DNA from 3 places in the Cupriavidus ulmosensis genome. Region 3 is predicted to be linked to each of the others. Evidence: predicted binding sites of a transcription regulator. Region 3 holds the regulator's gene; each other region holds the start of a gene.
What was found. The regulator sigma-54, encoded in region 3, starts transcription at its own class of promoters, with help from an activator protein. The targets are predictions, from matches to a motif close to TGGCANGNAANCTGCTTT.
Positions count from the first base shown of each region.

Region 1: ACWTPI_RS03720 (pilin) is a predicted target of sigma-54. The motif match lies at 5,160-5,177, and genes of this name have one in related genera.
Region 2: ACWTPI_RS32590 (collagen-like triple helix repeat-containing protein) is a predicted target of sigma-54. The motif match lies at 1,832-1,849, and genes of this name have one in related genera.

Region 1 covers NZ_CDRMWP010000001.1:812,875-823,221, reverse strand. Annotated here, with positions in the region: gene ACWTPI_RS03745 (M48 family metalloprotease) at 1-477, opposite strand, end outside; gene moaC (cyclic pyranopterin monophosphate synthase MoaC) at 710-1,189, shown strand; gene ACWTPI_RS03735 (hypothetical protein) at 1,599-1,892, shown strand; gene ACWTPI_RS03730 (glycine zipper family protein) at 1,978-2,517, shown strand; gene ACWTPI_RS03725 (Wzy polymerase domain-containing protein) at 2,596-4,476, opposite strand; gene ACWTPI_RS03720 (pilin) at 4,582-5,091, opposite strand; gene ACWTPI_RS03715 (TerC family protein) at 5,461-6,156, opposite strand; gene sucD (succinate--CoA ligase subunit alpha) at 6,481-7,362, opposite strand; gene sucC (ADP-forming succinate--CoA ligase subunit beta) at 7,454-8,620, opposite strand; gene ACWTPI_RS03700 (DUF2889 domain-containing protein) at 8,689-9,363, opposite strand; gene recX (recombination regulator RecX) at 9,731-10,198, opposite strand.
Region 2 covers NZ_CDRMWP010000002.1:2,901,377-2,911,723, reverse strand. Annotated here, with positions in the region: gene ACWTPI_RS32595 (collagen-like triple helix repeat-containing protein) at 1-1,360, opposite strand, end outside; gene ACWTPI_RS32590 (collagen-like triple helix repeat-containing protein) at 1,979-3,160, shown strand; gene ACWTPI_RS32585 (Flp family type IVb pilin) at 3,510-3,686, shown strand; gene ACWTPI_RS32580 (A24 family peptidase) at 3,692-4,198, shown strand; gene ACWTPI_RS32575 (TadE/TadG family type IV pilus assembly protein) at 4,259-4,723, shown strand; gene cpaB (Flp pilus assembly protein CpaB) at 4,809-5,768, shown strand; gene ACWTPI_RS32565 (type II and III secretion system protein family protein) at 5,854-7,206, shown strand; gene ACWTPI_RS32560 (AAA family ATPase) at 7,248-8,465, shown strand; gene ACWTPI_RS32555 (CpaF family protein) at 8,467-9,786, shown strand; gene ACWTPI_RS32550 (type II secretion system F family protein) at 9,779-10,347, shown strand, end outside.
Region 3 covers NZ_CDRMWP010000001.1:491,236-501,582, reverse strand. Annotated here, with positions in the region: gene ACWTPI_RS02275 (cation:proton antiporter domain-containing protein) at 1-1,943, opposite strand, end outside; gene ACWTPI_RS02270 (KpsF/GutQ family sugar-phosphate isomerase) at 2,097-3,080, shown strand; gene lptC (LPS export ABC transporter periplasmic protein LptC) at 3,096-3,728, shown strand; gene lptA (lipopolysaccharide transport periplasmic protein LptA) at 3,821-4,465, shown strand; gene lptB (LPS export ABC transporter ATP-binding protein) at 4,500-5,288, shown strand; gene ACWTPI_RS02250 (RNA polymerase factor sigma-54) at 5,422-6,897, shown strand; gene hpf (ribosome hibernation-promoting factor, HPF/YfiA family) at 6,947-7,297, shown strand; gene ptsN (PTS IIA-like nitrogen regulatory protein PtsN) at 7,716-8,171, shown strand; gene hprK (HPr(Ser) kinase/phosphatase) at 8,250-9,221, shown strand; gene ACWTPI_RS02230 (PsiF family protein) at 9,425-9,760, shown strand; gene rapZ (RNase adapter RapZ) at 9,877-10,347, shown strand, end outside.

The DNA of each region.
Region 1 (10,347 bases), 320 kb from region 3:
CGAGCCCGAGATGTTCTGCCGGCGCGCCGCCTGCACCAGGCGGTAGCCGAGCGCGTTCAGGTAGTCGGCCAGCAGCGGGTCGACCACGTAGTCCGGGTCGCGCCGGATGTCGCGCATGATGTGCTCGCCCAGGCGCCGCTCCATGTCGGGCGTCAGCGATGCCGTGGAAGGGTCGCCGAGGTCGGGCAGCTGCACGCCGCTGCCCTCCACCACGGTGTTGTTGGTGCGCAGCCCAAACTCGGACTTCTGCCCCGCCTTCACGCTGCGGTTCAGGTTGTCGTAGACCTGGTCGCTGCTGTCGCCGCCATAGACGGCGTCGGCGGCCGTGCGCGCCGGATCGTTGAGCAGCGCGCGCTGCTGCGGCCACGCGGGCAGGGCCACCGTCAGCGCCAGCAGCGCCGCGAGCGAGCGGCGCGCCAGGCTAGCCGAAGCGCGGGAAATGCGGGAAGCGGCGGCGCGGGCATGCCGCGGATGCATCCCAGGCGATGTCGGGCAGGCCTGTCGGGCGGGCGAGGAGAGCGCTCCGCGGAGCGTTGGATTCTTGCGCATCTTGCTATGATAGCGGCCTCCGGAAACCATTCCCATCGGGCGCGCCCAAGGCGGGCCCGACAGGTCCCCGATGCCGCCCAGGCCGCGCGCCAACTGGCGCGGCGGGCCTACGGCCAGTCCCCGGCATTGCCGCAACTCCCCTTCGATTCCCGCCCACGCCATGAGCCAGCTCACCCACTTCGATTCCGCCGGACAAGCCCATATGGTCGACGTCGGCGCCAAGGCGCACAGCCACCGCGCGGCCCTCGCCACCGGCACCATCACCATGCTGCCGGCCACCTTCGCGCTGGTGCGGGACGGCAACGCCAGGAAGGGCGACGTGCTCGGCATCGCCCGCGTGGCCGCCATCATGGCCACCAAGCGCACCTCCGACCTGATTCCGCTGTGCCATCCGCTGGCGCTCACCAAGGTGGCGGTGGACTTCGCCCTCGACGAGGCGGCCTCCGCCGTGCGCTGCACGGTGCGCGCCGAAACCCACGGCCAGACCGGCGTGGAAATGGAAGCGCTGACCGGCGTGCAGGTGGCGCTGCTGACCATCTACGACATGTGCAAGGCGGTGGACCGGGGGATGGTGATGGGCAACGTGAAGCTGCTGGAAAAGCATGGCGGGAAGTCGGGGGATTGGGTGGCGGGCGGTTGAAGCGCGCCGGAACACGGTCCGACGCGTGGGATCACTCCCGCGCCGGCCATGTATCGTATCCGTTGCGTGCGCGTCTGGTTTTCTTACCGTGCATGACACGGTCTTACGGCCCGTGCCATTCCGCTGTAACAAGCGTAACGCCGCATTTCGCCAGCCGCGAGGCACGCGCCACATCGGGAAAATTGGTATTCAATGCAGTCAGGGAGCGCTGTTGTGCTACCCGCGGGGCGCGGCCCCGCATCAATCCAAGGTGAGCAAGATGAACGGGCGTAGGGTTGGCCAGATAGTGCTGGTGTTGGCGGCGCTGGGTGCGAGCGGAGCCGCTTTGGCGGCCCGCGGCGGCGGGTGGCACGGCGGCGGCGGATGGCATGGGCATGGGGGAGGATGGCACGGCGGGTGGCATGGCAACGTGGGGGTCGTGATCGGCCCCGGTTTTGGCTATGGCTACGGCTGGGGCTACCCGTATCCGTACTACGCTCCGCCGTATTACTACCCGCCGGTGGTCGCGGTGCCGTCGGCGCCGCCGCAATACATCGAGCAGGGCCAGGACGGCCCGGTCGACATGGGAGGCGGCGCGGGTGCCGCCGCGCCGGCGCCCGAGCAGGCGTTCTGGTACCACTGCAGCCAGCCGGACGGCTACTACCCGTACATCAAGGCGTGCCCGGGCGGCTGGCAGAAGGTCCCCGCCCAGCCCCCGGCCTGACGCGATGCCGCTGTGGCATGCGACGACGCGCGGCACCGCCGGTGGCCGCGCGAGACGATTTGTTGACCAGTATCGAGGTACCCAGATGAAAGCGTTCACCCGCCCGGGCCTGTGCAGGCGGCCCGTTCTGCTGGCTTTGCCCCTGGCCGCGCTGGCGCTGGCCGGCTGCGCCGTGATGCCCAGCGGCCCGAGCGTGATGGTGCTGCCGGGCACGGGCAAGAATTTCGACCAGTTCCGGGCCGACGACTATAGCTGCCGCCAGTTCGCCTTCGGGCAGGTCGGCGGCGTCACCGCCAACCAGGCCGCCACCGGCAGCGCGCTCGGCAGCGCGGCCGTCGGCACCGCGCTCGGCGCGGCCGCCGGTGCGGCGTTCAACGGCGGCTCCGGCGCGGCCGTGGGCGCCGGCGTGGGCCTGCTGACGGGCGCCGCGGTCGGCGCGGGCAATGCGCAGGCGTCCGGCTACGGCAGCCAGCGCCGCTACGACGCGGCCTACGTGCAGTGCATGTACGCCAGCGGCCACCGCGTGCCGGTCTATGGCCAGATGATGTCCTCGTCCCCGCGGCCGCCGGCGCCAACCTACTACTATCCGCCTCCGCCGCCGGGCTACGCGCCCCCGCCGCAGTAAGCGGCGCCTGGCCGCCACGCTGGTCCCCGCATCCCGCGCACGCGCCGGCCCCGAGGCCGGCCGCGGCGCGGGATGCGTCTATGCGGGGCCATCCTCTGCATCGCCTTCCGCATCATGGGCCGGCGCCGGGCCGGGCCACGCCTTGCTGCGCGCCTCGACCCAGTCGCAGAATTCCCGCGGCCGCGCGGCCGCGTCCACGCCGGCGCAGGCACGCGCCACCTCGGCGAACTGCCGGGCCTCGTCGCCGGCGTAATAGAAGCGCAGGCGCTCGAGCCACGCACGGCCCTGCGCGGGGTCGCCGGTCAGCGCGAGCAGCCACGCGGTGCGCGCGATCAGCGTCGGCGTGGGCAGCAGGTGGACCGCGGCGATATGCGGGCCGAGCAGTTGCGCGGCGTTGGCCGCGGTGATGACCGCATCCTCGGCCGCGTCGGACTCGGCCGCCTGGCGGAACCAGCGCTGCGGCATGGGCAGCGCGGCCCGGTGCCCGGCGTGCGCATACTCGCGCGCCTCGGCGCGGCGGAAGTCCATCCACATGGTCGCGAGCACGGTGGCGGACACACCGGCGAAGACCAGGCCCGCCAGCACCGCCGCCGCGCGCGGCAGCCGCGCATGGCCGAAGCCGGACGGCTCCAGCCAGCCCAGCATGAAGCAGAACGGCAGCAAGAAATACAGGTAGTGCAGCGGGTACTCCAGCATCGAATGCGCGCCCAGCATCGCCAGCCACGTCAGCACGAGGACGGTCTGCGCGCGCTCCGGCGCGTCGCCGCGCCACAAGCGCCGGTAGACCACGCGGCCCAGCCACGCCAGCAGCGACAGCAAGGCGCCGGCCGCGCCCACGATGCCGGTCTTGGCCAGCAGGTCCAGCACGGCGTTGTGGGCATGCAGCGACATCTCCACCCTGACCCCGACCTGCGCCATCTGCTGGAACTGCGCCCAGCCGAACTCGCCCCAGCCCACACCGAGCCACGGATGCGCGCGGAACATCGCCCACGCGTGCGCCCACAGCGCGCCGCGCGCCGAAAGCTGGTCGGCGCCCTGCAACTGCGCCACCGTGTCGAACAACCGCCAGCCCATCGCCTGACCCGCGCTCTTGATCGCGGGCTGCAGGACCAGCAGCATCGCCACCATCGCCACCGCGGCGAACACCAGCCCGGCCGGGCGGCGCATCGGGTTGGGCCCGCGCTGCCGCACGCCAGCGCCGGCGCCCTGCCCCCACGCCAGCCACGCCGCCACCAGCGCATAAGCCGCGGCCAGACCCACGTGCAGCACGCCCGTGCGCGAACCCGACAGCACGATGCCGCTCTCCAGCAGCAGCACCGCCGCCAGCCACGCCGGCGCGCGCAGCCAGCCGCGCGCGGCCAGCCACACCGCCGCCGCCAGCGCCAGCCCCTCGACCGTGGCCTGGTGATTGGGCTGGTTCAGGTTGCCCCACAGGCGACGGTTGTCATCGTAGAAATAGGTCGACACCAGCCCGAACGTATCCGGCTCCAGGCCGAAGACCTGCACCCACTGCGCCAGCGTGCCCAGCAGCCCGGCCACCAGCCACGCGGTGGCCAGCGTATCGGCCAGCGCCTGCCGCTCCTGCGCGGACGCCGCCCGGCCCTGCCGCCACGCCGCCCACATCACCGCGGCGGCCAGCGCCAGCGTCAGCTCGGTGATCAGCCGGCTACCGGGAACATCGGCCATGCCAACGAGGCCCTGCGCAATGCCGGTGGCGATGAGCCAGAGCGGGAAGAGGATGATCCAGGGGAATCGGGCCGGCTCCGCCCGACCGGCGAGGCCGCCGGCCTGCCGGGGCGTCACGGCCCCCAGCACGATCACGGCAAGCGCGAACAACAGCGCGGCAGTCCATTCGCCATAGAAGGTGGCAAGCGGAAGCGTGTGCCGCGAGACCAGCAGGGGCACGACGAGCGCGGCGGCGAGGAAACTGAGGGGAATGGCTGACCGGGAGGGCAGCATGCGGGTGCCTTGTTATGCCGGGTTGGCAAAAGGCGGATGATAGCTTGGGGGATGGGAAAAGAAAAAGCGCCCCAGGGGGCGCTTCGCTATCTCACTACGAATTGGTTAGATCTTGGGGCGATATTGCGCATCCAGCGTTGACGCTGCGCCAATCGACCAAGTGGCAGCACCGACATCGAAGCTCCCCGTCAGGACCAATGTCTTACCCGCCAGATTCTTGGGAACATTCGAAGCAGCGGCCGCATATGTGATCGTGACATCCGCGGTCTGCGGCGTGGCACCCACGGCGCTGGTTCCCTTGACCCCCACCTTCAAGACCAGGGGGCTGGTGATAGCGGTGTCCACCGGAACGCCCAGCGCGGCGGCACCGGCAGCCGTGGTGCTGTCTGCAGTGCTGATATCACCGTTGGAAGCTGCAAGTGCAATGGCCGTCTTAATCGGACCGGCCAAGCTCAGGCCTTCCGTCGCCTTTGCCTTGATGGTGTAATCCTGATACTGCGGAATCGCAATCGCCGCCAGGATACCGATGATCGCAACCACGATCATCAGTTCGATCAGCGTAAAGCCCTTCTGGACACGGCGGCCCAGTTTCTTCAGTTGAACCCGTTGTTGCATGATTGACCCCTCGAAGGAATTTTGGATACAAATAGAAACATCTTGTTTCATGTGATGCTGCACAATCTTTAGCAGTTTGCGTGCCAGCCCGGCGCCCCTTGAACTCTCGTTGGCAGGTGACAATTTTCGCCACTTCAGAGCACTCCTAGCTTTGACAGCGCGCAAATTTTGTCACTTGCGATGACGCAGACAGTCAGTAAACCGAGGGTTTCGCTTAATTCAGTACGAAAGCACACTGAATTCACAACCAGATTCCTGTCTCGGAAAACGCAACGGGCGGCTCCAGGGCCGCCCGTCCCGCGGTGCGACAAGAGCACCGCCCCGCCTGATCGCGATCCCGCCCCTGCGAGCGGGACCGGCATCAGGCCGTCACGCCGGCTGCGCCGCGCGCTTCTGCATCAGCTTGCCGATCACCACCACCAGCGCGGCGCCGACGATGCCGAACACCAGGTGTGCGTGCGGCACGTGCATTTCGAACCAGGCGGAGTCGACCGGATCGCTCACCAGCATTTCGCCGGCGAGGTAGCCCAGCAGCGCGGCGCCCAGCACGATGATGATGGGGAAGCGGTCCATGACCTTGAGCAGGATGGTGCTGCCGAACACGATCAGCGGGATGGACAGGCCCAGGCCCAGCACCAGCAGCATCAGCTGGCTGCCTTCCGGCCCCTTCTGGGCGGCGGCGGCCACGGCAACCACGTTGTCGAGCGACATCACGAGGTCGGCGATCAGGATGGTGCGGATCGCGGCCCAGATATTTTCCTTGGCGGCGTGGCCTTCTTCCTCGTCGTCGCCGGTCAGCAGTTGCACGCCGATGTAGACCAGCAGCGCGGCGCCGACGATCTTGAGGTACGGCAGGCTCAGCAGCTTGACCGCAGCCACGGTCAGGATCACGCGCATGACGATGGCGGCGGCGCTGCCCCAGAAGATCGCTTTCTTCTGCTGCGCGGGCGGCAGGTTGCGCGAGGCGAGCGCGATCACCACGGCGTTGTCGCCGGAGAGCACGATGTTGGTCAGGATGATGGATCCCAGCGCGATCCAGAATGCGGTGGAGGACAACAATTCCACGGTAAAGCTCCTCGAGTTTCTTGAATTATGGTTCGAACGCCGCATGGCGACGGGCGATGCGCAACCGATGATGTTCAGCCAACGACAAAATTCGGATGTCTGATTTTTCAGACATGAGATTTACCGTATCAAGCTTTCGATTCGGTTTCAATCGCCTTCCCGCCCGCCTCGGGAGATACCCTAGGTTCCTGGCGTCCCAGAATGACGCGCCCCCGCACGAAGGCGGGGGCATCGGTGGCCAGCGGCGCGGCTGCCCTGGGGCAACCGCGCGCCGGCCCGGTAATTCTCCCGCCCTCGCGGGCGGGATTCACCAGACAGCGGCGATTACAGGATCGACTTGAGCAGGCGGCCCATTTCCGACGGATTCTTGGTGACCTTGATGCCGCAGGCTTCCATGATTTCCAGCTTGGCCTGCGCCGTGTCGGCACCGCCCGAGATCAGCGCGCCGGCGTGGCCCATGCGCTTGCCCGGAGGCGCGGTCACGCCAGCGATGAAGCCGACCACCGGCTTCTTCATGTTGTCCTTGATCCATTGCGCGGCGTTGGCTTCGTCCGGACCGCCGATTTCGCCGATCATGACCACGGCGTCCGTTTCGGGATCGTCGTTGAACATCTTCATGATGTCGATGTGCTTCAGGCCATTGATGGGGTCGCCACCGATGCCCACTGCCGACGACTGGCCCAGGCCCAGCGCGGTCAGCTGGCCCACGGCTTCATAGGTCAGCGTGCCCGAGCGCGACACCACGCCGATGCGGCCCTTGCGGTGGATGTGGCCCGGCATGATGCCGATCTTGATTTCGTCCGGCGTGATCAGGCCAGGGCAGTTCGGTCCGAGCAGCAAGGTCTTCTTGTTGCCCTTACGCATCTTGTCCTTGAGCTCCATCATGTCGCGCACGGGGATGCCTTCGGTGATGCAGACCACCAGGTCCAGGTCGGCGTCGACGGCTTCCCAGATCGCGGCGGCGGCGCCCGCGGGCGGCACGTAGATCACGGAAACGGTGGCGCCGGTGGAGTCCTTGGCGTCCTTCACGCTGGCGTAGATGGGAATGCCTTCGAAGTCTTCGCCGGCCTTCTTCGGGTTCACGCCCGCCACGAAGGCGTTCTTGCCGTTGGCGTAGTCGCGGCAGCCACGTGTGTGGAACTGGCCGGTCTTGCCGGTGATGCCCTGGGTGATGACCTTGGTGTCTTTGTTGATCAGAATCGACATGCTGTAATCCTTTGCTTGGCTCGTAGCAGCGCGGGGCCAGGCCCGGCGCGCCGCTCGCGTTCGCGTTTTGTTGGCGTTCGTGCGTCTTGGCTTACTTGCCCGCGGCCGCGGCCACCACCTTCTGGGCGGCCTCTTCCATGGTGTCGGCAGCGATGATGGGCAGGCCCGAGTCGGCCAGCATCTTCTTGCCGATCTCTTCGTTGGTGCCCTTCATGCGCACGACCAGCGGCACGGACAGCGACACGGCCTTGGAAGCAGCGATCACGCCCTCGGCGATCACGTCGCAGCGCATGATGCCGCCGAAGATGTTGACCAGGATGGCCTTCAGGTTCGGGTTCTTCAGCATCAGCTTGAAGGCTTCGGTCACCTTCTCGGTGGTGGCGCCGCCGCCCACGTCGAGGAAGTTGGCCGGCTCGCCGCCGAACAGCTTGATGGTGTCCATCGTGGCCATCGCCAGGCCGGCGCCGTTCACCAGGCAGCCGATGTTGCCGTCCAGCGAGATGTAGGCCAGGTCGAACTTGGAGGCTTCGATTTCGTTGGCGTCTTCTTCGTCCAGGTCGCGGTAGGCGACGATTTCCGGGTGGCGGAACAGGGCGTTGGAGTCGAAATTGAACTTGGCGTCGAGCGCGATCACCTTGCCGTCGCCGGTCAGGATCAGCGGGTTGATTTCCGCCAGCGATGCGTCGGTTTCCCAGAACGCCTTGTACAGGCCTTGCAGGGCCTGGCGGGCTTGCGCCACGCTCGCGTCGGGCACGCCGATCTTGCGCGCGATGTCGTCGGCATCGGCGTCGGCCAGGCCGGTGGCCGGGTCGATGATCAGGGTGTGGATCTTTTCCGGGGTGTGGGCAGCGACTTCCTCGATGTCCATGCCGCCTTCGCTGGAGGCCATCAGGGCCACCTTCTGCGATACGCGGTCCACCACCAGCGAAACGTACAGTTCCTTCTTGATGTCAGCGCCTTCTTCGATCAGCAGGCGGTTGACCTTCTTGCCTTCCGGGCCGGTCTGGTGCGTGACCAGGGTCATGCCGAGGATGTTGGTGGCGTAGGTCTTGACCTCGTCGATGCTCTTGGCCACCTTCACGCCGCCGCCCTTGCCGCGACCGCCCGCGTGGATCTGCGCCTTGACGACCCAGACCGGGCCGCCCAGTTGCTCAGCAGCCTTCAGGGCCTCTTCGACCGAGAACGCGGGGATGCCGCGCGGAACCGGCACATTGTATTTGCGCAGGATTTCCTTGCCTTGGTACTCATGGATATTCATGCGTGTTTCCTTTCGGGTAGGCGTAAAAGTGTGGAGATGGAATCTCGGCGTTTTGCAGGCCGTGCGGCTTAGCCGGAGGTGCCGGTGAGCCTGCGGGAGTCGGCGCCGCCGTCGGCGGCGGCGAGCGCCTCCGCTGGCTGCGCCGCCGGGATCGGGGACCCTTCGGCCCTGATCCTCGGCTTCGGCTGGTGACCATACCAGCGCGGGTAAAACTGGCGCACCACCTCACCTTCGAAATGCAGGGCATGGCAGCCGTGCAACTGGTAAGGCGGTTCGGGATTGGTGTCTTCGGTGCCGGCGTCGCGGATGTTGAAGACGTCGCCGGCGAAAGCCTGGATCGCGGTGGTCGGCAACACGCCGGCCAGCTCGGTCAGGTGGGTGCAGCCGGCCACGCCCGACAGGCGCTCGCGCACCGCCTTGCGGAAACCCTTCATCAGGTTCAGGCCGATCAGCTTGCGGTAGGCCGGGCCGATGGTGTCGCACTGGCCGGGATACGGCACCCAGTCGGAGCACGCCTCGGCGTCCACCACGTTCATGCGCAGGTCGATGGTGACGCGCAGCCACAGGTCGTGCAGCGGCTGGCCGACCGGGCGCACGCCGCCGCCGGCCAGCGGAATGTCGCGCGGCTTGGTGTCGGTCAGGCGCGCCTCGATGTCCCACAGGCCATCGTCCCTAAGATAGGCCTCGGCCGTGATGGCACGGCGATGGCGCAGGGAACGGTTGACGGGCGGGGAAAGCGGCATAACACCAGGCTGGAGCGGGGGAACAGGCGGCTAATGGATATGACCAGGAACGGCTTAACAGACACGACTCAGAACGACTCAGGACGGCTGGGCCGGGAAACCGCAGGATTTTAACATGCCGCACAAGTTTGACCGGGAACAAACTGTGCGGAGTGCCGTTGCCGGCGATTGTCGTCCCGCGGATGGCCTGCTGCGGTGCGGGAATGCGCGGCGCAAGGCGCTCGGGCGGCGCTCGGGCGACGGGCGGAACGGATGCCGGGCGCGGTGAATACGCCTACTGCCAAAGCAGGTATGCGCCCCGTGCCGGTGCATGGCAGCGTCGCGGCGGCACCCTCCGTGCTGCGGTCGCACAACGCCGCGCGCGGCGTCAGTCGCTACCGTCCAGCCACTCGTCGGCGCCCTTGATAATCTGGCTCACCACGGCGCGGGAGAAGCCGCGGGCCACCAGGAAGCGGATCTGCTTTGCCCGTTCCTCGGGCGTGGCCGGCGGCGCGCCGAAGCGCTTCTGCCAGACCGCGCGGCCGCGCTCCAGTTCGGAATCGCGCAGGCGCTCCTGCAGATCCGCCAACTGGTCGCCGCCAAGCTGGTGGGTGCGCGCTTCCTGCATGACCCGGGCCGCGCCGTAGCGGCTGGCGCGGCGGTGCACCAGGCTGTCGACGAAGCGCGCGTTGGACAGCCAGTTCTCGCGCTCGAGCGCATCCAGCAATTGCTCGAGCGCCTCGGGCGATTCCGCATGGGGAGCCAGCTTGCGGGCCAGCTCCACCCGGCTGTGCTCGCGGCGCGACAGGTAGCCGACCGCGCGGGCCTTCAGCGAAAGGGGAGGACGAGTGGCCATGAAAGAATGCGGCGCGATGGGAAGCGGCGCGAATGCAACGGTGGAATGTATCTGCCTGGCGCGGCGCCGAACCGGCGACGGCAAGCAAGCGACGACTGACAAGCAACAACCGGCAAACAACGGCGGGCAAGCAATAGCCGGCAACCGCC
Region 2 (10,347 bases), on a different contig from region 3:
CGCCGGCCGCGCTGCCTGCGTTGCCTGCGTTACCGGCCGCGCCGGAGACCGCGCCCACCAGGCCGCTGACCAGGCCCGTGACGGGCGCGAGCGGATTGCCCGCGCCGCCGCCGGCCGCGCCGCCGAGATTGCCGAGGCCGCCCGTAAGACCACTGGTGAGACCGCTGACCAGGCTGGTGACGGGCGCGAGCGGGCTGTTCGCGGCGCCGCCGGCACCGCCACCGAGTCCGCCGAGACCGCCGGTAAGGCCGCCAACGAGGCCCGTGACCGGCGCGAGCGGGTTGCTCGTGCCGCTGCCGCCGCCAAGGCCGCCCGTGAGTCCGCCCAGCAGGCCGGTGACCGGTGCCAGCGGATTGCCGCCCGCGCTGCCGCTGGGGTTGTAGACCGCGCCGCCGAGGGCCGCCACCGTGGTGCCCGCGCCGGCCACGATGCCGCCGACGCCGGACACCACCGGCGTGTCGGTCTGCTTGACCGTGTTGCCGATCTGCGCGATGCCGCCGCCCAGCGTCGTCAGCAGGTTGTTCACCGGCGCGCCGAGGCCGGTGGCCGCGCCAAGCGTCTGCGTGGCGCTGGTGAGCTGCGAGGTCAGCGGCACGATCAGCTTGCTGACGCCGCCGGTGACTTGTTCGACCGGGCCCGTCGACAGCGCCTGGCCGAGCTTGCCGCCCACGCCGTTGACGGCGGTGCCGAGCTGCGACACCAGCGAGCCGACCGGCGTCGTCACCGCGCCCAGCGGTGCCAGCGGGCCGCTGCCCAGGCCGCTGACCAGCGCGCCCGCGTTGGTCACGGCGTTGCCCACCTGGCTCACCACGCCGCCGGTGCTGGCCACCGTGGTGCCGAGCGGGTTGGCGGCATTGGGCATGTTGCCCAGCCCGTCCTGCACGCCGGTGCCCAGCGTGCTCACCGCCGCGCCGAGCGAGCCGATCACGCCGCCCAGGCCATTCTTCGATTCGGTGGAGAGGATGGGCAGGTTGGTGTTCTTGATCTGCGTGCCGAGGTCGCTCACCACGTTGCCGGTGGTAGTCACCACGTTGCCGGCCTGGTTGACGATCTGGCTGGTCGGCGTCAGCGCGGCCGGCGTGGTGCCGCCGCCGTTGTTGCCACCGTTGTTACCGCCGTTATTGCCACCATTGCCGCCGCCGCTGTCGCCCCCGTTGCTGCCTCCGTTATTGCCGGCGTTGTTCCCGCTGTTGCTGCCGCCGCCCGTGCCCGTACCTGCGCCGGTACCTGCGCCAGTGCCCGCGCCGGTGCCTGCGCCGCTGCCGGTGTCCATCGACGTCGTGCCGCCGCCGCTGGCGCAGCCGCCGAGTGCCAGAAGGGTGCCGAGCAGGGTGGTGACGATGATCTGTTGAGTACGCATGACCTTTTCCTTTTTTCCCGTCGTTTAAATCACGGTGCGCATTGGCGCGTCGTGTTGCACTCCTTTGCGCAAAGGGTGTGCCAGAGCGGGCCGGCATGCGCGCGCGGCACCTGCCGAAATCTCTCCAGCCCTTGCCACGCATGGGTTTCGGGAGGATGAGACATGGCCGGAAAAGGACCAGACATGGGCCCCGCGCGGGGTCTTTCCGCGTTACGCGTTACGTAACGCGGCGGCCCGCGCACGGAACAACGCCGGCCTGCGGACCCCCGCCGCGAGAACGAAGGAAAGCCGGCGCGCGGAACGTCGCGAGGGAACACGTTACGTAGCACGTAACACGCCGGCGGCAGCGAAGCACCGCGGCCCGGCGCGCGCCACGCGGCCCGGCGGCGGCGCGCCGGGCCGCGTGCGGCAACGGTTTGCGGCGCGCCGCGCGGCTGCCCGGCGGCGCGTGTCCGGCGCGCGCCGGACGGATGGCACGCAGCTTGCGGTAATGGCATCCGACAAGCACCGCGCACGGCGCAACGCCAGCGTCGCGGGCCCGGTCCCCGAGCCAACCAAGAAAGCCGTTCGCAGAACAACCGCTAGCACAACCTTCCGCGAGGAAGACCAGGAGATCCCATGAAAGCGCAATCCGCCCCGATGTCGGCCGTGACCCTCGCCTGTGCTGCCGCACTCATGCTGCTGGCCGGCTGCTCCTCCGGCGGGTCCGGCAGCGGCGCCAGCCCCGCCACGCCGACCGCGCCCTCGACGCCGACCACGCCCACCACGCCGACCAGCGCTGACACGACGCCCACGGCGAAGGTCACGGAAGGCGTGGGCAACACGGTGATCGCCGCGGGCAATGCCGTGAGCGACATCGGCAAGCAGATCCAGAACACGCCGCTGCCGCTGGTGCCGGAAGCCACGCGCAACAGCCTCGGTGGCGTGGTGGTGAATGCCGGCGACACGGTCGGCGCGCTCGGCGCGGGCGTGCGCGACGGACTCGGCAAGATGGGCGCGGTGGCCGACCCGCTCGGCGTGACGGTGGCCAGCACCGGCAACGTGGTGCAGAAGGCGGGCGTCACGGTATCGAGCGCGGGCGATCTCGTCAGCAGCCTCGGCACCGGCCCGCTCGCGCCGCTGGGCGCCGTGACCACGCCGGTGGGCGGACTGGTCAACCAGGTCGGCGGCGTGGTGACGATGGCCGGCGGCACGCTCGGCCAGGCACTGTCGACCGGCCCGGTGGCGCAGGTGACGGGCAGCGTGAGCAAGGCCATCGTGCCGCTGACCACGCAGCTCACCGACGCCACGCAGATGGCCGGCGGCGCCACCGGCCTGGGCGGCCCGCTCGGCAACCTGCTGGCCACGCTCGGCAACTCGGTGGCCAGCGGCGGCAGCCTGATCACCAATACCCATGCCCCGATCGTATCCAGCTTCGGCGGCGTCGTGACCGAGGCCGGCAAGACCGTTGCCGCGGCCGGCGGGGTCGTGAACGGTCCCGGCTCGGGCAGCGCCACCAGCCCGCTCGGCGGCCTGCTCAACCTGCCGGGCCTCGGCGGTGCCGCCGGTGGCAGCGGCGGCGGCAATCCGCTTGGCGGCCTGCTCGGCAACCTGCCGGTCGTCGGCGCGGTGGCCGGCGGCGCGGGTGGTTCGGGTGGCAGCGGCGCCGCCGCGGGCGCCCTCGCGCCAGTGACCGGCCTTCTCGCGCCCGTTACCGGATTGCTCGGTGGCTTGCGCAATACGGCAGGGGGCGCTGGCGGAAATGCCAGCGGCGCGCTGCCCGGATTGCCGAATCTGCTCGGTGGTCTGACTTCACACTGATAAAAGTTTTATTTAATTCTCTATTGATTTCGCCTTTATGGTGCGCAGTCGTCCTTACCCCGCGGCTGCGCATCCTTTTACACCGCTGCGCCGGATGGCTTCATCCGGATGGGTGTGGCATCCGGCGCAATTAGTGGTTTTGCTCTTTAAAAACGCACTGTTTTCAAACGGCCGTCAGCCATTAAGCTGAAACAAATATAACCCGAAGGGGGGGTATGGTTGATACATGGCTTTGAACTATAAATTCTCTCACCAGCGTTACTGCTCGATACTAGCCAGGCCAAAAGAGCCCGGCGGTGTCGGAGGGGTAAGCGGACGTTGGGTAACTAAACCTATACGGAGTGACATCATGAAAAAGGCTTTGGCGGGCTTCATCAGGGACGAACGGGGTGCTACTGCAATTGAGTACGGGTTGATTGTGGGGCTGGTCGCATTGGGGATCACCGTGGCTGCAAAGGGACTGGCTACCGATATTGGTACCTTCTTCCAGGCTATCGGCACGAAAATTACAACTATTCTCACCTGATCTAGGTGCTTACCCTTATTGCCGCACTATTCTGCGCGGCGATCATCTGGACCGATTTTGCTTATCGAAAAGTGCCCAATGCCGTGCTGATTGCCGCTATGGCGGCGGTCGGCCTGGCGTTCCCACTCGGCTTGATTCCGGAGCCGGGTCTCGCCTCTCGATTGCTCGGATTCACACTCGGCCTGCTAGTCATGCTGCCTTTCTATGTGCTCGGGCAGATGGGCGCAGGTGACGTCAAATTCTTCGCCGTGGCGGGTCTGCTGACCGGCCCGGTGGGGCTGGTGACGGTGTGGGTCGTGGGCAGCCTGCTGGCTTTCGTGCACGCCTTGCTGGTACGTGCGCGGGAGACGGTGGTCGTGAGGGTATGGGCAGACCATGTGGCGGGCTTGCTGCGGCGCTTGGCAGGCACCGCGCCATCGGTCTCGACAGGGCAGGCAAACGAGGTCAGGGGCATTCCATATGCCGCTTACCTCGCGGTCGGTTTGCTGGTCTGGATGATGCTCGGGAAGTAGGTGTCGCAGTCCGCGCCACCGGTTCGGCGCAAGAAGAACTAAAGCACAACCGGGTGAAGTATGTCATTGCGGGGAAATCACGCCGTGCGGACGCGCTCGTCCGGCGCGGCCGCGCTCGAATTCGCCATCGTATTGCCGATCTTGCTGGCAATGGTGATCGGCATCGTCTATTTCGGGGTCGTCCTGGCGATGCAGCAGGTGCTCACGCTTGCTGCCGAGGAAGGCGCGCGCGCGGCCCTGCGCTATCCCGCAGGGGCCACCGGCAATAACGCCGCGGCAACGCAGGCGTTAAGAGTGAGCGCGGCCTCGGCGACCGCCCTTGCCACCTTGCCGGCATCCATCCGGAATGCCGTTTCTTCCAGCAACGTTGCGCAGACCGTCACCTGCGCGAACCCGGGCGGCTCGGTCTGCGTCAAGGTCACTCTGAACCTGCCTTCCGGCGCGATCCTGCCCGTCGTGCCGGGCGTGCCGATGCCCGCCACGCTCACCGGCAGCGCCACCGTGCAGCTTGCTCCCGACACATGAACACCAGACCGCCGAGGCCGCGGCCTGACGCGCCTGCCCGCATGCGGCGAGGCCGCGTGCCGCTCAACCGAAACAGAGAGTCCACATGACCAGCAAACAGATTCGCGTGTTCGCCATCGCGCTGCTCGTCCTCGCGCTGCTGCTGGCGCTGCTGGCGTGGCGCGTGGCGCGCACGCCGGCCAAGCCGGCGGCGCCGGTGGCCGCTGCCGCCGAGCTGCATGCCGTGGTGATCACCGTCAAGCCGATCGAAGCGGGCAAGCCGGTTCCCGCCGACGCGCTCAAGGTCGAGCAGCTGCCGATCAACCCGACCGGCGCGTACACCGACGTGGCGCGCGTCGCCGGGCAGATCCCGCTGGTCGGCATCGGCGCCAACGTGCCCGTGCTCGAAAGCCAGTTGCTTGCCGGGCTGGCTTCACAGGTGAAGGAAGGCGAGCGCGCGGTGGCCGTCGCCGTCGATGAGGTGATCGGCGTGGGCAACCAAGTGCAGCCCGGCGATTTCGTCGACGTGTTCGCCGTGTTCCGCCGCGACGGCCAGGAGATCGAAGGCAGCCAGGCGCGCCTGCTGCTGGCGCGCCTGCGCGTGCTGGCCTACGGCGCGGGCACCGTGATCGAGACCGCCAAGCCCGCCCCGGACCAGATGATGGTGCGCCGCGAGGGCGCCAAGACCGCCGTGCTGGCGGTGCCCGTGGCCGACGTCGGCAAGCTGGCGCTGGGGCAGCAGAGCGGACGCCTGCTGCTGGCGCTGCGCAATCCGGAAGACGGCAGCGTGCCGGCCGAGAACCTGCTTGCCGAGCCGGCGCCCGCGCTGCAGGCCCGGCTGCCGGCCGGCGCGCCGGCCGTGCTCACCGCGTCCGACCGGGCCGTGGCCGGGGTGGCGCTGGCAAGCCTGGCCGGCGTGGCCGGCCCCGCCCGGCGCGAGCAGGCCGCGCCCCGGCCGGCGCCGGCGGCCGCGTCCGCCGTACCGGCGCCGCGGAGCCGCATGGCGAGCAGCGTGGCGCAGAACAGTGTCGAGGTGATCCGCGGCGGCAAGCGCGAGATCGAATGAAGCAAGGCCCCGCGGCCGTCCATGCGTGTCACGCTGGCGAGCCGCGGCGCTTTTCGGACAGTCATACTTTCTGGATAGCCGATTGATGAAATCCCTTCTTGCCGGCGCAGCCACCCTTGCCGTCTGCTGCGCCGTTTCCACCGCCTGGGCGCAGCAGGCGGAGAGTCCGCGGGAGCTGCGGCTCGTGGTCGGCAGCCAGCGGCAGCTGCAGCTGGCCCAGCCGCTGGAGCGCGTCGCCATCGGCAATCCGGCGGTGGCCGACGCCCTGCTGCTGAAGAACCGTGCCGGCGCCAACGGCGTGCTGGTGGTAGCCAAGAAGCCCGGCGCGACCGACCTGATGGTGTGGACGCGCGGCGAGCCGGCGCGGACCATCCATGTCCAGGTGGACGCCACCGAGGCCGAGGCCGACGGCGCCGGCGTGGCCGTGTCGGGCGCGGGCGCCGACATCAGCGGCCAGTCGCGCGATGCGCAGTCGGCCTGGCGCGCGCAGCAGCTGGCGCGCGCGGCCACCGCCGGCGCGGAAGGCAAGGGCAGCATGGTGGCAGACCGCTCGACCATTCCCGTCAGCGGCACCGTGCAGGTGGACGTGAAGGTGGTGGAGATCAGCAAGACGGTGCTCAAGGAGGTCGGCTTCAATTTCTATCGCAACAACGGCGGCTTTGCCTTCGGCACGTTCGCGCCGTCGTCGCTGAACAAGTTCACCTTCACGCCGGGCGCGAACGGCACCGGCTCGCTGAGCACGGACGTCAGCCTGCCGATCAGCAGCGCCTTCAACCTCGTCGCGGCGTCGTTCTCGCGCGGCATCTTCGCCAACCTGAGCCTGCTGGAAAGCAACGGCATGGCGCGCGTGCTGGCCGAGCCCAGCCTGGTGGCGCTGTCGGGCCAGAGCGCGAGCTTCCTCGCCGGCGGCGAGATTCCGATCCCGGTGCCGCAGGCGCTGGGCACCACCACGATCCAGTTCAAGCCGTTCGGCATCGGCCTGAGCGTGACGCCCACGATCCTGTCCAAGGACCGCATCGCGCTCAAGGTGGCGCCCGAAGCGAGCGATCTCGATCCCTCGCGCGGCGTCTCGATCAACGGCACGCTGGTGCCCGGCATCGTCACGCGCCGCGCCGACACCACGGTGGAGCTGGGCGACGGCGAGAGTTTCGTGATCGGCGGCCTGGTCAGCCGCAACACGGTCAGCAACGTCAGCAAGGTGCCGTTCCTCGGCGACCTGCCGATCATCGGCACCTTCTTCCGCAACCTGAATTTCAACCAGGAGGACCGCGAGCTGATGATCGTGGTCACGCCGCGCCTGGTGCGCCCGCTGGCCAAGGGCGCGGCGGCGGTGGCCGCGGTCACCGAGGACGGCCGCACCAGCGGCAACCCCAATGTGTGGGGCTGGTACGTGCTGGGCGAATACGTCGATCCCACCCTGCCGGGCTTCTCGAAATGAATCCCGGCGCGGCGGACGAAGGCACGGAGCGGCAGGCGCAGATGGGCTATTTCCTCTTCAACGCGGCGCAGCCCGAACCACGGCAATGGCTGTCGGCCGCGCTCTCCAGCCTGGGCCAGCTGGCGGTCGAGCCCGGCCCGCAGGACGTGTTCCTGGAACAGATCGCCACCATCAACCCGGGCATGGTGTTCCTGCATTTTTCGCGCGAGCAGGCGCTGGCCTCGGGCCGGCTCGCCGAGCAGGTGACGCGGCTCTATCCGGGGCTGCCGCTGGTGGCCGTGGGCAATGCCGGCGAGCCCGAGATCATGCTCGCGGCGCTGCGCGGCGGCGCCAAGGATTTCATCGACATGACCGCGCCGCCGGGCGGCGCGGTGGAGATCGTGCGCCGGCTGCTGACCGCGCGCGGCCAGGCCGAGCCCGCGCGGCGCGGCAAGGTGGTGGCGGTGCTGGGCGCGCGCGTGGGCGTGGGCGCGACCACGCTGGCGACCAACCTGGCCGCGGCGGTGCGCAAGCGCTGCCACGGCGAGGTGCTGCTGATGGACCTGGGCCTGCCGGCGCGCGACGGCTCGCTCTACATGAACATCAACCCCGGCTTTCATTTCGTCGAGGGCGTGCGCAACCTGCGCCGCTTCGACCAGGTCTTCGTGCAGACCGCGCTGGCGCGCCACGGCAACGGCGTGGTGGTGCTGCCGCTGCCGGCCACGCTGGCGGAGCTGCGCGACATCTCCTTCATGGAGGCGCTGGGCCTGCTCAACCGCCTGCGCGCGTTCTTCGACCTGCAGGTGGTGGACCTGGGCGGGTTCAGCAACATCGAGTTCATGGCGCACCTGGTCAAGGCCGCCGACACGGTGCTGCTGATGGTGGACCAGGGCGTGGGCGCCATCGTCTCGGCGGCCGAGCTGTTGCAGGAGCTGAAGAAGCGCGAGGTGGAACGGGAAGACCTGCACCTGCTGGTCTCGCGTTTCGACGCGCGCCTGGGCGTGGATGCGCAGCAGATCGCGCAACGGCTGGAGGCCACGTCGGTCGGCACCTTGCCCGACCGGCGCGAGCCGCTGGTGCTGGCGCTCAACCGTGGCGTGGTGCTGGCCGACGACAGCCCCGCCGATCCGTATGTCCGTGCCGTTGGCCAGCTGGTGGACAAGCTGGGATACCGTGCCGGCACCGCAAGCGAAGCCGGCTTGCTGGGCCGGGTAAAAGAAAAGCTGCCCGAAGCGCTGCGCGCCATGCGCGCGTTGCGCACTGAGCGGGCTGGGAACTGACATGTCGCAAGCCATTGAATTCTCCGACAACGCCGCCGCGCCGTTTCCTGCATCGCAGGAATTCCAGAACATCAAGGAGGCGGCCCACGAGCACCTGCTCACCCGGATCGAGGAGCTCGGCGCGGAGTTCGGGCGCTGGTCGCGCACCGCGATCAACCGCTTCGTCGACCTGGAGCTGGAGAGCTTCACGCGGCTGCGCCGGATCCCGATCAACGAGGTCGAGCTGCACCAGATCGCCGAGGCGCTGACCAAGGAGCTGGCCGGCTTCGGCCCGATCGAGGACCTGCTCAACGATCCGGCGGTGGAGGACATCCTCGTCAACGGCCACCTCGACGTGTACGTGTCGCGCCACGGCGTGCTGGAGCGCATCCCGGTGCGCTTCGCCGACAACGGCCACCTGCTGCGCATCGTGCGCCGCATCCTCGCGCCGATCGGGCGCCGCCTGGACGAATCGAACCCGATGGTCGACGCGCGCCTGCCGGACGGCGGCCGCATCAACGTGGTGATCCCGCCGCTGGCGCTGGCCGGCCCGGTGGTGTCGATCCGCAAGTTCCGCAAGGACCCGCTCACGCCGGCGGACCTGCAGGCGCTCGGCACCATGAGCCCGGAGGTCAGCGAACTGCTCGAAGCCGCGGTCAAGGCGCGCTGCAATATCCTCGTCAGCGGCGGCACCAGCTCGGGCAAGACCTCGCTGCTCAACGCGCTGGCCACCTTCGTGCCCGACGGCGAGCGCGTGATCACCATCGAGGACACCGCCGAGCTGGCGCTGAACCACCCGCACGTGGTGCGCCTGGAGAGCCGCCCCGGCGGCTTCGAGGGCACCGGCGTGGTGTCGATCCGCGACCTGCTGCGCAACAGCCTGCGCATGCGGCCGGACCGCATCATCGTGGGCGAAGTGCGCGGCGGCGAAGTGCTGGAGATGCTGCAGGCCATGAGCACCGGCCACGACGGCTCGATGGGCACGATCCACTCCAGCAGCCCGCGCGAATGCCTGTACCGGCTCGAGATGCTGGCCGGCTTCGCCGGCTTCCAGGGCAGCGAGTCCAGCCTGCGCCGGCAGATCGCCAACGCCATCGATTTCATCGTGCAGATTGGCCGGCTCTCCAACGGCAAGCGGCGCATCCTCTCCGTCACCGAGGTGACGGGCCTGGGCGACAACATCATCTCCACGCAGGAGCTCTATCGCCACGAGCCCTATACCGGGCCCGACGGCATCGAGGTGGACCGCTGGCTGTCGCTGGGCATCCTGCCGCATTCGCCGAAGCTCGCGCGCATGCGCCCGGCGGCCGGCTTCGGCCTCGACGACCGCTTCGATGTCTAGCGCTGCCCTGGCCGTCGCCGCGGCCGCGCTCGTGGTGCTGGGCCTGGGCCTGCTGCTGCTGGCCAGCGCCCGCGCCCGCGCGCAGGACGAGAGCGCGCGCGCCTTCCTGCGCGCGCAGACCGAGCAGGTCAAGGCACGCTACGCGGCCGCGCCCGAGCCGCAGGCCGGCAAGAAGCGCAACGACCTCGGCCGGCGCTGGGAAGAATTGCTGCGCCGGGCCGACCTGGCGCCCACGCGGCGCGCCTACTCGCTGGCCGCCGCGGTGGTCGTCTGCGTGGCGCTGCTGGCCGCCGCCGCCGGCGGCGTGCTGGCGGCGCTGACGGCGCTGTTCCTGACGCTGCTGCTGATGTATTTCCTGCTGTGGAACCGGGCGCGCCGCGCCGGCCAGAAGCTGCGCCGGCAACTGCCGTCGTTCCTCGACGCGGTGGTGCGCATGATGAGCATCGGCAGCAGCGTGCCGGCCGCCTTCCAGACCGCCATCGGCAACACCGAGCCGCCGCTGCGGCAGTGCCTGGTGCAGGCCATCCACCTGCAGCGCGCCGGCAAGGAACTGGACCAGGC
Region 3 (10,347 bases):
GCCTCGGGCTGGCCGCGCAGGACCACGATGTCGCCCGGCTCCAGCACGGTCTCGGGCTGCGGGTCGAACGCGCGGATGCCGCGCCGGCGCACCGCCGTCACCTCCACGCCGATGCGCTCCAGCCCGAGCGTGCCGAGGCTGCGCCCGAGCGCGGTGGCGTCCGGCCCGAGCGAGACCGAGCACAGCCGCACCGACTCGCGCTCCACCATGTCCTCGTCGTCGTCGCGGCCGTGGAAGTAGCCGCGCAGCAGGCTGTAGCGCGCGTCGCGCGCCTGCTGCACGCCGCGCACCACGCGCCGCATCGGCACGCCCAGCAGCACCAGCGCGTGCGAGGCCAGCATCAGGCTGCCTTCGATGATCTCCGGCACCACCTCGGTGGCGCCGGCCTTCTGCAGCACGCCGAGTTCCGAGTCGTCCACCGTGCGCACGATCACCGGCAGCGCCGGCGCGAGCTCCTGCACGTGGTGCAGCACCTTGAGCGCCGACGGCGTGTTGGCGTAGGTGATGATGACCGCCGCGGCGCGGTGCAGGCCGGCGGCGATCAGCGCCTCGCGCCGGCCCGCGTCGCCGTACACCACGGTGTCGCCGGCGCCGGCGGCCTCGCGCACGCGGTCGGGGTCGAGGTCGAGCGCCACGTAGGTGATGCCCTCGCGCTCCAGCATGCGCGCGAGGTTCTGCCCGCTGCGGCCGAAGCCGCAGATGATGGCGTGCTTCTCGGTCTGCAGGCTCTGCACGGCGATGCGCGTCATGTTCAGCGACTGCATCAGCCATTCGTTGGCGGCGAAGCGCAGCACGATGGCGTCGCTGTACTGGATCAGGAACGGCGCGGCCAGCATGGAGAGCAGCATCGAGGCCAGGATGACCTGGGTCAGCACCGGGTCCACCAGGTTGAGGCCGTCGATCTGGTTGAGCAGCACGAAGCCGAACTCGCCGGCCTGCGCCAGCCCCAGCCCGGTGCGGATCGCCACGCCCTGGCGCGAGCCGAACAGGCGCGCCAGCCCGGCGATCAGCAGCAGCTTGAACAGGATCGGCACCACCAGCAGCGCCAGCACCAGCCACAGGTGGTCCAGCACCACGTGGATGTTGAGCAGCATGCCGATGGTGACGAAGAACAGCCCCAGCAGCACGTCGCGGAACGGCTTGATGTCTTCCTCCACCTGGTGGCGGTAGGGCGTCTCGGAGATCAGCATGCCGGCCATGAAGGCGCCCAGCGCCATCGACAGCCCGAGCCGCTCGGTCAGCGCCGCCATGCCCAGCGTGACCAGCAGCAGGTTGAGCATGAACAGTTCCTGCGAGCGGCGCGCGGCCACCACGTGGAACCACCGGCTCATCACTTTCTGGCCGAGGAAGAAGATCACGCTCAGCGCCACCGCGATCTTCACCGTGGCCAGCACCAGCGCCATGACCAGATCGCCGGGGTCGCGCGACAGCGCCGGAATCACGATCAGCAGCGGCACCACGGCCAGGTCCTGGAACAGCAGGATGCTGATGATGTTGCGCCCGTGCTCGCTTTCCAGCTCGAGGCGCTCGGACAGCATCTTGGAGACGATGGCCGTGGACGACATCGCCAGCGCCCCGCCGAGCGCCACCGAGGCCTGCCAGGACAGCGGGAAGGCCCAGTTGAACAGCCAGCTCGCCGGCACCACCGCCAGCATCGACAGCACCACCTGCGAGCCGCCCAGGCCGAACACCTGGCGCTTCATGGCCTTGAGCTTGCCCAGGCTGAACTCCAGCCCGATCGAGAACATCAGGAAGACCACGCCGAATTCGGCCAGGTATTTGGTCTGCGCGGTATCGCTGGCCAGCCCGAGCGCGTGCGGCCCGATCAGGATGCCGACCGCCAGGTAGCCCAGCATCGGCGGCAATTGCAGCATGCGGAAAGCGACCACGCCAAACACGGCGGCGGCCAGCAGCACGAGAGTCAGGTCCAGCGGAGAATGCATCGAAAGGGGTCTGGGTGCGCCGTCCCGCGCCAGGGCCAGGCCCGGCGCGGGCGGCCCTGCCGGCGGGTTGCGGCAGGCGCGGCAGCCGCAACGGCCGCCCCGATCCCCGGAACAGCCAAAGCGCCATCGCATTCGTTGGTATACTTCGTCGCCATGATAGCTAATTTCAATGCGGATCGAGCACTTCGGCTCGCCCGCGACACGCTCCAGACCGAAGCCGAAGCCGTTGCCGCCCTCGCGGGCCGCCTGGACGGCGAGTTCGCGCGCGCCGTCGAGCTCACGCTCGGGTGCACCGGCCGGGTGGTGGTGTCGGGCATGGGCAAGTCCGGGCACATCGGGCGCAAGGTGGCGGCCACGCTGGCCTCGACCGGCACGCCCTCGTTCTTCGTGCACCCCGCCGAGGCCAGCCACGGCGACCTCGGCATGGTCACGCGCGACGACGTGCTGATCGCCTTCTCCAATTCCGGCGAGACCGCCGAGCTGCTGTCGATCGTCCCGATCGTCAAGCGCATCGGCGCCAAGCTGATCTCGGTGACGGGCAATCCGGAATCGGCGCTGGCCAAGCTGGCCGACGCCCACCTCAATGCCGGCGTCGAGAAGGAAGCCTGCCCGCTCAACCTGGCGCCGACCGCGAGCACCACCGCCGCGCTGGCGATGGGCGACGCGCTGGCGGTGGCGGTGCTGGACGCGCGCGGCTTCGGCGAGGAAGACTTCGCCCGCTCGCACCCGGGCGGCGCGCTCGGGCGCAAGCTGCTCACGCACGTGCGCGACGTCATGCGCAGCGGCAACGCCGTGCCCAAGGTACGCGAAAACACGCCGCTGGCCCAGGCGCTGATGGAAATCACCCGCAAGGGCATGGCCATGACCGCCGTGGTGGACCCGGACGAGCGCCTGATCGGCGTGTTCACCGACGGCGACCTGCGCCGCCTGCTGGAGACGCCGCGCGACTGGAAGACCATGCCGATCAGCGAGGTCATGCACCGCTCGCCCCACGCCGTGGGCCCGGACCAGCTCGCCGTGGAAGCGGTGCAGGTGATGGAGGCCAACCGCATCAACCAGATGCTGGTGGTCGACGCCGACGGCCGCCTGGTGGGCGCGCTGCACATCCACGACCTGACCCGCGCCAAGGTCATCTGAGGCCGGCCACGACACATGCGGGAATTCCTGTCCTCCCTCGGCCGGCTCGGCATGCGGCTGCTGCCCCTGCTGCTGATGGCGCTGGTGGCCGGCAGCACGTTCTGGCTGGTGCAGGTCAATTCGCCGCGCGAGGCGCCCGCCGGGCCGGTCGGCGCCAAACACGAGCCGGACTACTACATGGTCCGCTTCTCGGCCACCGAGCTGGCCGAGGACGGCAACACCAAGATGCGCTTCACCGGCGACAAGATGATCCACTTCGCCGACGACCAGACCTACGAAGTGACCAGGCCGGCCATGCGCGCCTACGAGATCGGCCGCCCGCCGGTCACGGGCCATGCCGACCGCGGCACCATGAACGCCGAGGGCTCGGTGGTGGACCTGTTCGGCAACGCCCTGATCGTGCGCGCGCAGGGGCCCGACCCGTCCAAGGACCCACCCATGACGGCCGCCTCCGAGTATTTCCAGGTGCTGGTCAACGACGACATCGTCAAGACCGACAAGGCCGTCAAGCTCACGCGCGGGCCTTCCGTGATGACCGCCAACGGGCTCGTCTTCAACAACGTCACCCGCGAAGTACAATTGCTGGGTAACGTACACGGCACCATCATCACGGTCCCGCCGCCGGCCAGCCCCGCGGCCAGGCCGTGAGCAGGGCCTGACGTGGCCCCACCCGGAAACCGCCAGAGAAACGAAGCCGCCCGCGGGCCACAGCCGTCCGCGCCAACCGCCACCACGCCAATATGAATCCATTCCTGACGACATCGTCCTGTCGCCGCCGCGGCACGGCTGCCCTGATGACGGCCGCGGCCCTCCTCGGCCTGGCGCTGGTCGCGCCGGCCCGCGCCGAGAAGGCCGACCGCGACAAGCCGCTAGTGCTGGAGGCCGACAACGCCAGCTACGACGACGTCAAGCAGGTGTACGTACTGACCGGCAACGTGGTGCTGACCAAGGGCACGATGGTGCTGAAGTCGGACGCGGCGGAAGTGCGCACCGACCCCGAGGGCTACCAGTACGCGGTGGCCACCTCCAAGGGCGGCAAGCAGGCCTACATCCGCCAGAAGCGCGACAACGTCGATGAATACATCGACGGCTGGGGCGACCGCATCGAGTCCGACGGCAAGCAGGACCTGTCCAAGCTGATCGGCCACGCCCGCATGGCGCGCCTGGCCGGCGCCAAGCTGATCGACGAGATCCGCGGCGCGGTGATCACCTACGACAGCCGCAACGAGTTCTACACGGCCACCGGCGGCACCGACAACGCCACCGCGGGCAGCCCGTCAGGGCGCGTGCGCGCGGTGCTGTCGCCGCGCCAGGAGCAGCCCGCCAGCGGCGCCGCCGCCAGCGCGCTGCCGCTCAAGCCCGCGCCGGCCCCCGCCGCCCCCTGACCCCGCCGCAGCCGACCCACGGATTCACGCCTTCATGACCGCTACCTTGACCGAACCGTCGTCCGCGACCAACGTCCTGACCGAAAGCAGCACGCTCGTCGTGCGCCACCTGAAGAAGCGCTACGGCTCGCGCACGGTGGTCAAGGACGTGTCGCTCGACGTGAAGAGCGGCGAGGTGGTGGGCCTGCTCGGCCCCAACGGCGCGGGCAAGACCACCTCGTTCTACATGATCGTCGGGCTGGTGGCGCTGGACGAGGGCGACATCGTGCTCGACGACAAGCACATCAGCGGCCTGGCCATCCACGAGCGCGCCCGCATGGGCCTGTCCTACCTGCCGCAGGAAGCGTCGGTGTTCCGCAAGCTCAACGTGCAGGAGAACATCCGCGCCGTGCTGGAATTGCAGGTCCACGACGGCAAGCCGCTGGCCAAGGCCGAGATCGAGCGGCGCCTGGACACCCTGCTCGACGACCTGCAGATCGCCCACCTGCGCGACAACCCGGCGCTGTCGCTGTCGGGCGGCGAGCGCCGCCGCGTGGAAATCGCGCGCGCGCTGGCCTCCGCGCCGCGCTTCATCCTGCTCGACGAGCCGTTCGCCGGCGTGGACCCGATCGCGGTGGGCGAGATCCAGCGCATCGTCAGCTTCCTCAAGGCGCGCAACATCGGCGTGCTGATCACCGACCACAACGTGCGCGAGACCCTGGGCATCTGCGACCACGCCTACATCATCAGCGAAGGCACGGTGCTGGCGTCCGGACAGCCGGAAGACATCATCGCCAATGAGTCGGTGCGCAAGGTCTACCTGGGCGAGAACTTCCGCATGTAGCCGCGGGAGGGGCACGCGGGGACACCCGCGAGGCGGCGTTCATGCCGCCTTTCGCCCCGCAAACGATCACGGCGACGCCAGCGATAGCAATTTCCGTTCCACCAGTACGGAAGTTGGGCATAAAATAGCTCGCATGAAACCGTCGCTACAGCTCCGCCTCTCGCAACATCTCGCGCTCACGCCGCAACTCCAGCAGTCGATCCGCCTGCTGCAACTGTCCACGCTCGAACTGCAGCAGGAAGTGGAACAGGCCCTGACCGAGAATCCGCTGCTCGAACGCGAGAACGACTGGATCGAAAGCCCGCTGCGCGTGGCCGCCGACGGCTCGGTCAACCTGCAGAGCGCGCCCGCGCCGGCCCCCGCCGACGGCCAGGGCACCAGCGAGAACCGCGCCGACGGCGCCGCCGACAGCGAGGACAGCTACAGCGACAGCGGCGAGGACTACGGCAACGACTGGAGCCTGGACGACTTCGCCCGCCGCCCGCAAGGCGACGAGGACGAAAAGACCCCGATGCAGTTGCGCGACGCGGAGCCCACGCTGCGCGAGCACCTGATGGAGCAGCTCGCCCCGCTGAAGATCTCCATGCGCGACAAGGGCCTGGCCATCTTCCTGATCGAGTCGCTCGACGACGACGGCTACCTGAGCGCCTCGCTCGAGGAAATCTGCACGGAACTGCCCGAGGAGCTCGAATTCGAGCTCGACGAGGTGCACGCCATCCTCACGCTGCTGCAGAGCTTCGACCCCGCCGGCGTGGGCGCGCGCAACGCCGCCGAATGCCTGGCGCTGCAGCTGCGCCGGCTCAAGCATCCGCAGCGCGAGCTGGCCCTGACCATCGTCACCAGCCATCTCGAACTGCTCGCGGTGCGCGACTACACGCGCCTGAAGAAGGCGCTGCAGGTCGACGAGGCCGACCTCAAGGCCGCGCACGAGCTGATCCGCTCGCTCGCGCCCTACCCCGGCCATGCCTACAGCCGCCCCGAGGCCGACTTCGTCGTGCCCGACGTGTTCGTGCGGAAAATGAGCGGCGGCTGGATCGCGCAGCTCAACCCGGATGTGATGCCGCGGCTACGCATCAACGACATGTACGCGCAGATCCTGCGCGGCGCAAAAGGCGACTCCGGCGCGGCCGGGCTGCAGCAGAAGCTGCAGGAAGCGCGCTGGCTCATCAAGAATATCCAGCAGCGCTTCGACACCATATTGCGCGTCGCACAAGCGATTGTCGAACGTCAAAAGAACTTCTTCACCCACGGGGAAATTGCGATGCGCCCCTTGGTTTTGCGGGAGATTGCCGATACACTGGGTTTACACGAGTCCACCATCTCTCGGGTGACAACCAATAAATACATGGCAACGCCGATGGGGACTTTCGAGCTGAAGTACTTCTTCGGCAGTCACGTATCCACGGAAACCGGCGGCGCGGCCTCATCAACGGCAATCAGGGCGTTGATCAAGCAACTCATAGGAGCCGAAGACCCCAGGAACCCCCTGTCGGACAGCAGGATCGCCGAACTGCTCGGCGAGCAAGGCTTCGTGGTGGCCCGGCGAACCGTGGCCAAATACCGTGAAGCGCTGAAAATCCCTGCCGTCAATCTCCGCAAGACTTTGTAGCCGAGCCGCACCGCCTGCCTGGTGTGGCTCTTTCAGAAGGAGAAACGCTATGAACTTCAAGATCAGTGGACACCACTTGGACATCACGCCCCCGCTGCGTGAGTACGTGGAAACGAAACTGGAGCGTATCGTCAGGCATTTCGATCAAGTCATTGGCGTAAGCGTGCTGCTCTCTGTCGACAATACAAAAGAAAAGGACCGGCGGCAGTATGCGGAAATCAATCTACATCTCAAGGGCAAGGACATCTTTGTCGAGGCGCATCACGAAGACCTGTATGCCGCCATCGACGCACTGGTCGACAAGCTCGACCGGCAGGTGATTCGCCACAAGGATCGCGTGCAGAGCCACGACCGCGACGCGGTCAAGTACCAGATGGCCGCATCGCAGATGCAGCAATGACCGTGCCTGGCGGCCCGCCAAGGGGGCCGCCGGTGTCAGTCCCTTGAACCAGAACAAGCCGCGCCCGTTGCGCGGCTTTTTTGCGCCGTCCGCTTTCGTGTCCACCCTCGCGCCGGCGGCCGTTGCGCAATGCCACAAGGGGATTCCGCAACGCCCCGCCGCCGGTGTATGCTGCGCAATACATGAACGGTGGTTCAGCGATTCCGGGCATGCGCGCGGCACCGCTTCCGCGCACGGGCTATTGCGATGCACAAGGCGGGGGCGGGCCTGCTCTATAATGGCCAGACGCCCGACACCGGCATGGGACAACCGGTGCAATGCGGGTATGAGCCGGCACCAGCCTTTTCATCCCCTTTTTGCCTGGCGCGCCCCCCTGCCGGCCCCGGGCCTGCTTACTAGAAAAACCTGCGCATTCCACATGAATCGTTTGGCTAAATTGCTGCCACCCGGCAACATCAACCTCGACGTCAGCGTCACCAGCAAGAAGCGGGTGTTCGAACAGGCCGGGCTCCTCTTCGAGAACAACCACGGCGTAGCGCGCGCCACCGTGACCGACAACCTGTTTGCCCGCGAATCGCTGGGCTCGACCGGCCTCGGCGCCGGCGTGGCCATTCCGCACGGCCGCATCAAGGGCCTGAAGCAGCCGCTGGCCGGCTTCATGCGCCTGGCCGAGCCGATCCCGTTCGAGTCGCCGGACGGCAAGCCGGTATCGCTGCTGATCTTCCTGCTGGTGCCCGAGCAGGCCACCCAGCAACACCTGGAAATCCTCTCCGAGATCGCCCAGCTGCTGTCCGACCGCGAGATGCGCGAAGGACTCGCCACCCTGCCCACTTCCGATGCCGTGCACCAGTTGCTGACGCAATGGCATCCCTGATCCGCCTGGGCAGCCGCCACCCGGCACGCCGGGCGACGGCCCGCCCGGCCTGAAAGCCCGTCCCCCGAAAGTAGCCGCATGGAACTCACTGGCGTCACCTCGCAGTCGATCTTCGACGACAACGCAGCCGACATCAAACTCTCCTGGGTTGCTGGGCTGGAAGGCGCGGACCGCGCCTTCGACGTCGAGTTCGCGCGCGAAGCCACCTCCGCCGCCGACCTCGTCGGCCACCTGAACCTGATCCACCCGAACCGGATCCAGGTGCTCGGCAAGCCGGAGATCACCTACTACCAGCGCCTCGACGACGAGATGCGCAAGCGCCAGATGGGCGAGCTGATCCTGCTCGAGCCGCCGTTCCTGGTGATCGCCGACGGCATGGAGCCGCCGCCCGACCTGGAACTGCGCTGCACGCGCTCGTCCACGCCGCTGTTCACCACGCCGGTGTCCTCGGCCGCGGTGATCGACCACCTGCGACTCTATCTCTCGCGGATCTCCGCGCCGCGCGTGACCATGCACGGCGTGTTCCTCGACATCCTCGGCATGGGCGTGCTGATCATGGGCGAGTCGGGCCTGGGCAAGAGCGAGCTCGGCCTGGAACTGATCTCGCGCGGACACGGGCTGGTGGCCGACGACGCGGTGGACTTCGTGCGCCTGGGGCCGGACTTCATCGAAGGCCGCTGCCCGCCGCTGCTGCAGAACCTGCTCGAGGTGCGCGGACTGGGCCTGCTCGACATCAAGACCATCTTCGGCGAGACCGCGGTGCGCCGGAAGATGAAGATGAAGCTGGTGGTGCAGCTCGTGCGCCGCAACGACGGCGAGTTCGAGCGCCTGCCGCTCGATTCGCAATACCTCGACGTGCTCGGCCTGCCGATCCACATGGTCAAGATCCAGGTGGCGGCCGGCCGCAACCTCGCCGTGCTGGTCGAGGCCGCCGTGCGCAACACCATCCTGCGCCTGCGCGGCATCGACACGCTGCGCGACTTCATGGACCGCCAGCGCGCGGCGATGCAGGCCGACGTGGTCGCGCGCGGCCAGGGCCGGCTGCTCTGAAGCGCCGGGAGCGCGGGCGCGCGCGCGCAGAAAGCGCGCCCGCCCCGCGCGGTTTTTCATTTGCTTACATTGCTTGCGGGTCCAGGCCGTCAACGGCTTTGGGACATCGTCCGTTTTGTGCTGTAATGGGCATCGAGCCCACCCCGAGCCGCCGCGCCGACAGGCCGGCGGCCATGACGTTTTCCACAGCCAGGAGAGCAAGCATGAAGAAGATGATCGCGATGTGCGCGCTGGTAGCCCCGCTGTTCGCCAGCGTGGCGTTTGCCCAGACGGCTGCGGCCCCCGCCGCACCCGCCGCCCCCGCGGCGGCACCCGCAGCCGCCAACACCCAGCAGGACAAGATGAAGGCCTGCAACACCCAGGCTTCCGGCAAGAAGGGCGACGAGCGCAAGACCTTCATGAAGGGCTGCCTGTCGAACAAGCCGGCGGCGGCGCCCGGCAACAGCCAGCAGGAAAAGATGAAGGCGTGCAACAAGGACGCCACCGGCAAGAAGGGCGACGAGCGCAAGGCCTTCATGAAGGATTGCCTGTCCAAGTAAAAGGGCCGCCCTTGCGGCAAGGCACGCAGTCGAATGGCGAACCCCGGTTCGCCATTTTTCTTGGCGCCCGCGCCGTCATGACGGCGTCATTCCCCTGATGTTATGCTTGTGACGCTATGCGCATCATACTTATCACCGGAATTTCCGGCTCCGGCAAGTCGGTCGCCCTGAACGTACTGGAAGACGCGGGCTACTACTGCGTCGACAACCTGCCAGCGCAGTTCATCCCCGAGCTGGCGCGCTATCTCGCGTCCCAGGGCTACACGCATTTGGGCGTCGCCACCGACATCCGCAGCCGCGAATCGCTCGACCAGCTGCCGGGCACGCTGCGCGACCTCGCGGCCGAGCACCAGGTCCGCGTGGTGTTCCTGACCGCCAATACCGACGCGCTGGTGCAGCGCTACTCGGAGACGCGGCGGCGCCACCCGCTGTCCATGCGCACGGAGAAACCCGGCGCGGCCGGCGAGAACAATGCAGACAATGTCGCCGCTGCCGCGCCGCTCAACGACACCTCGCTGGTCGAGGCGATCGAGATGGAGCGCGAGCTGCTCAGCCCGCTGGCCGAGGCCGCGCACCGCATCGACACC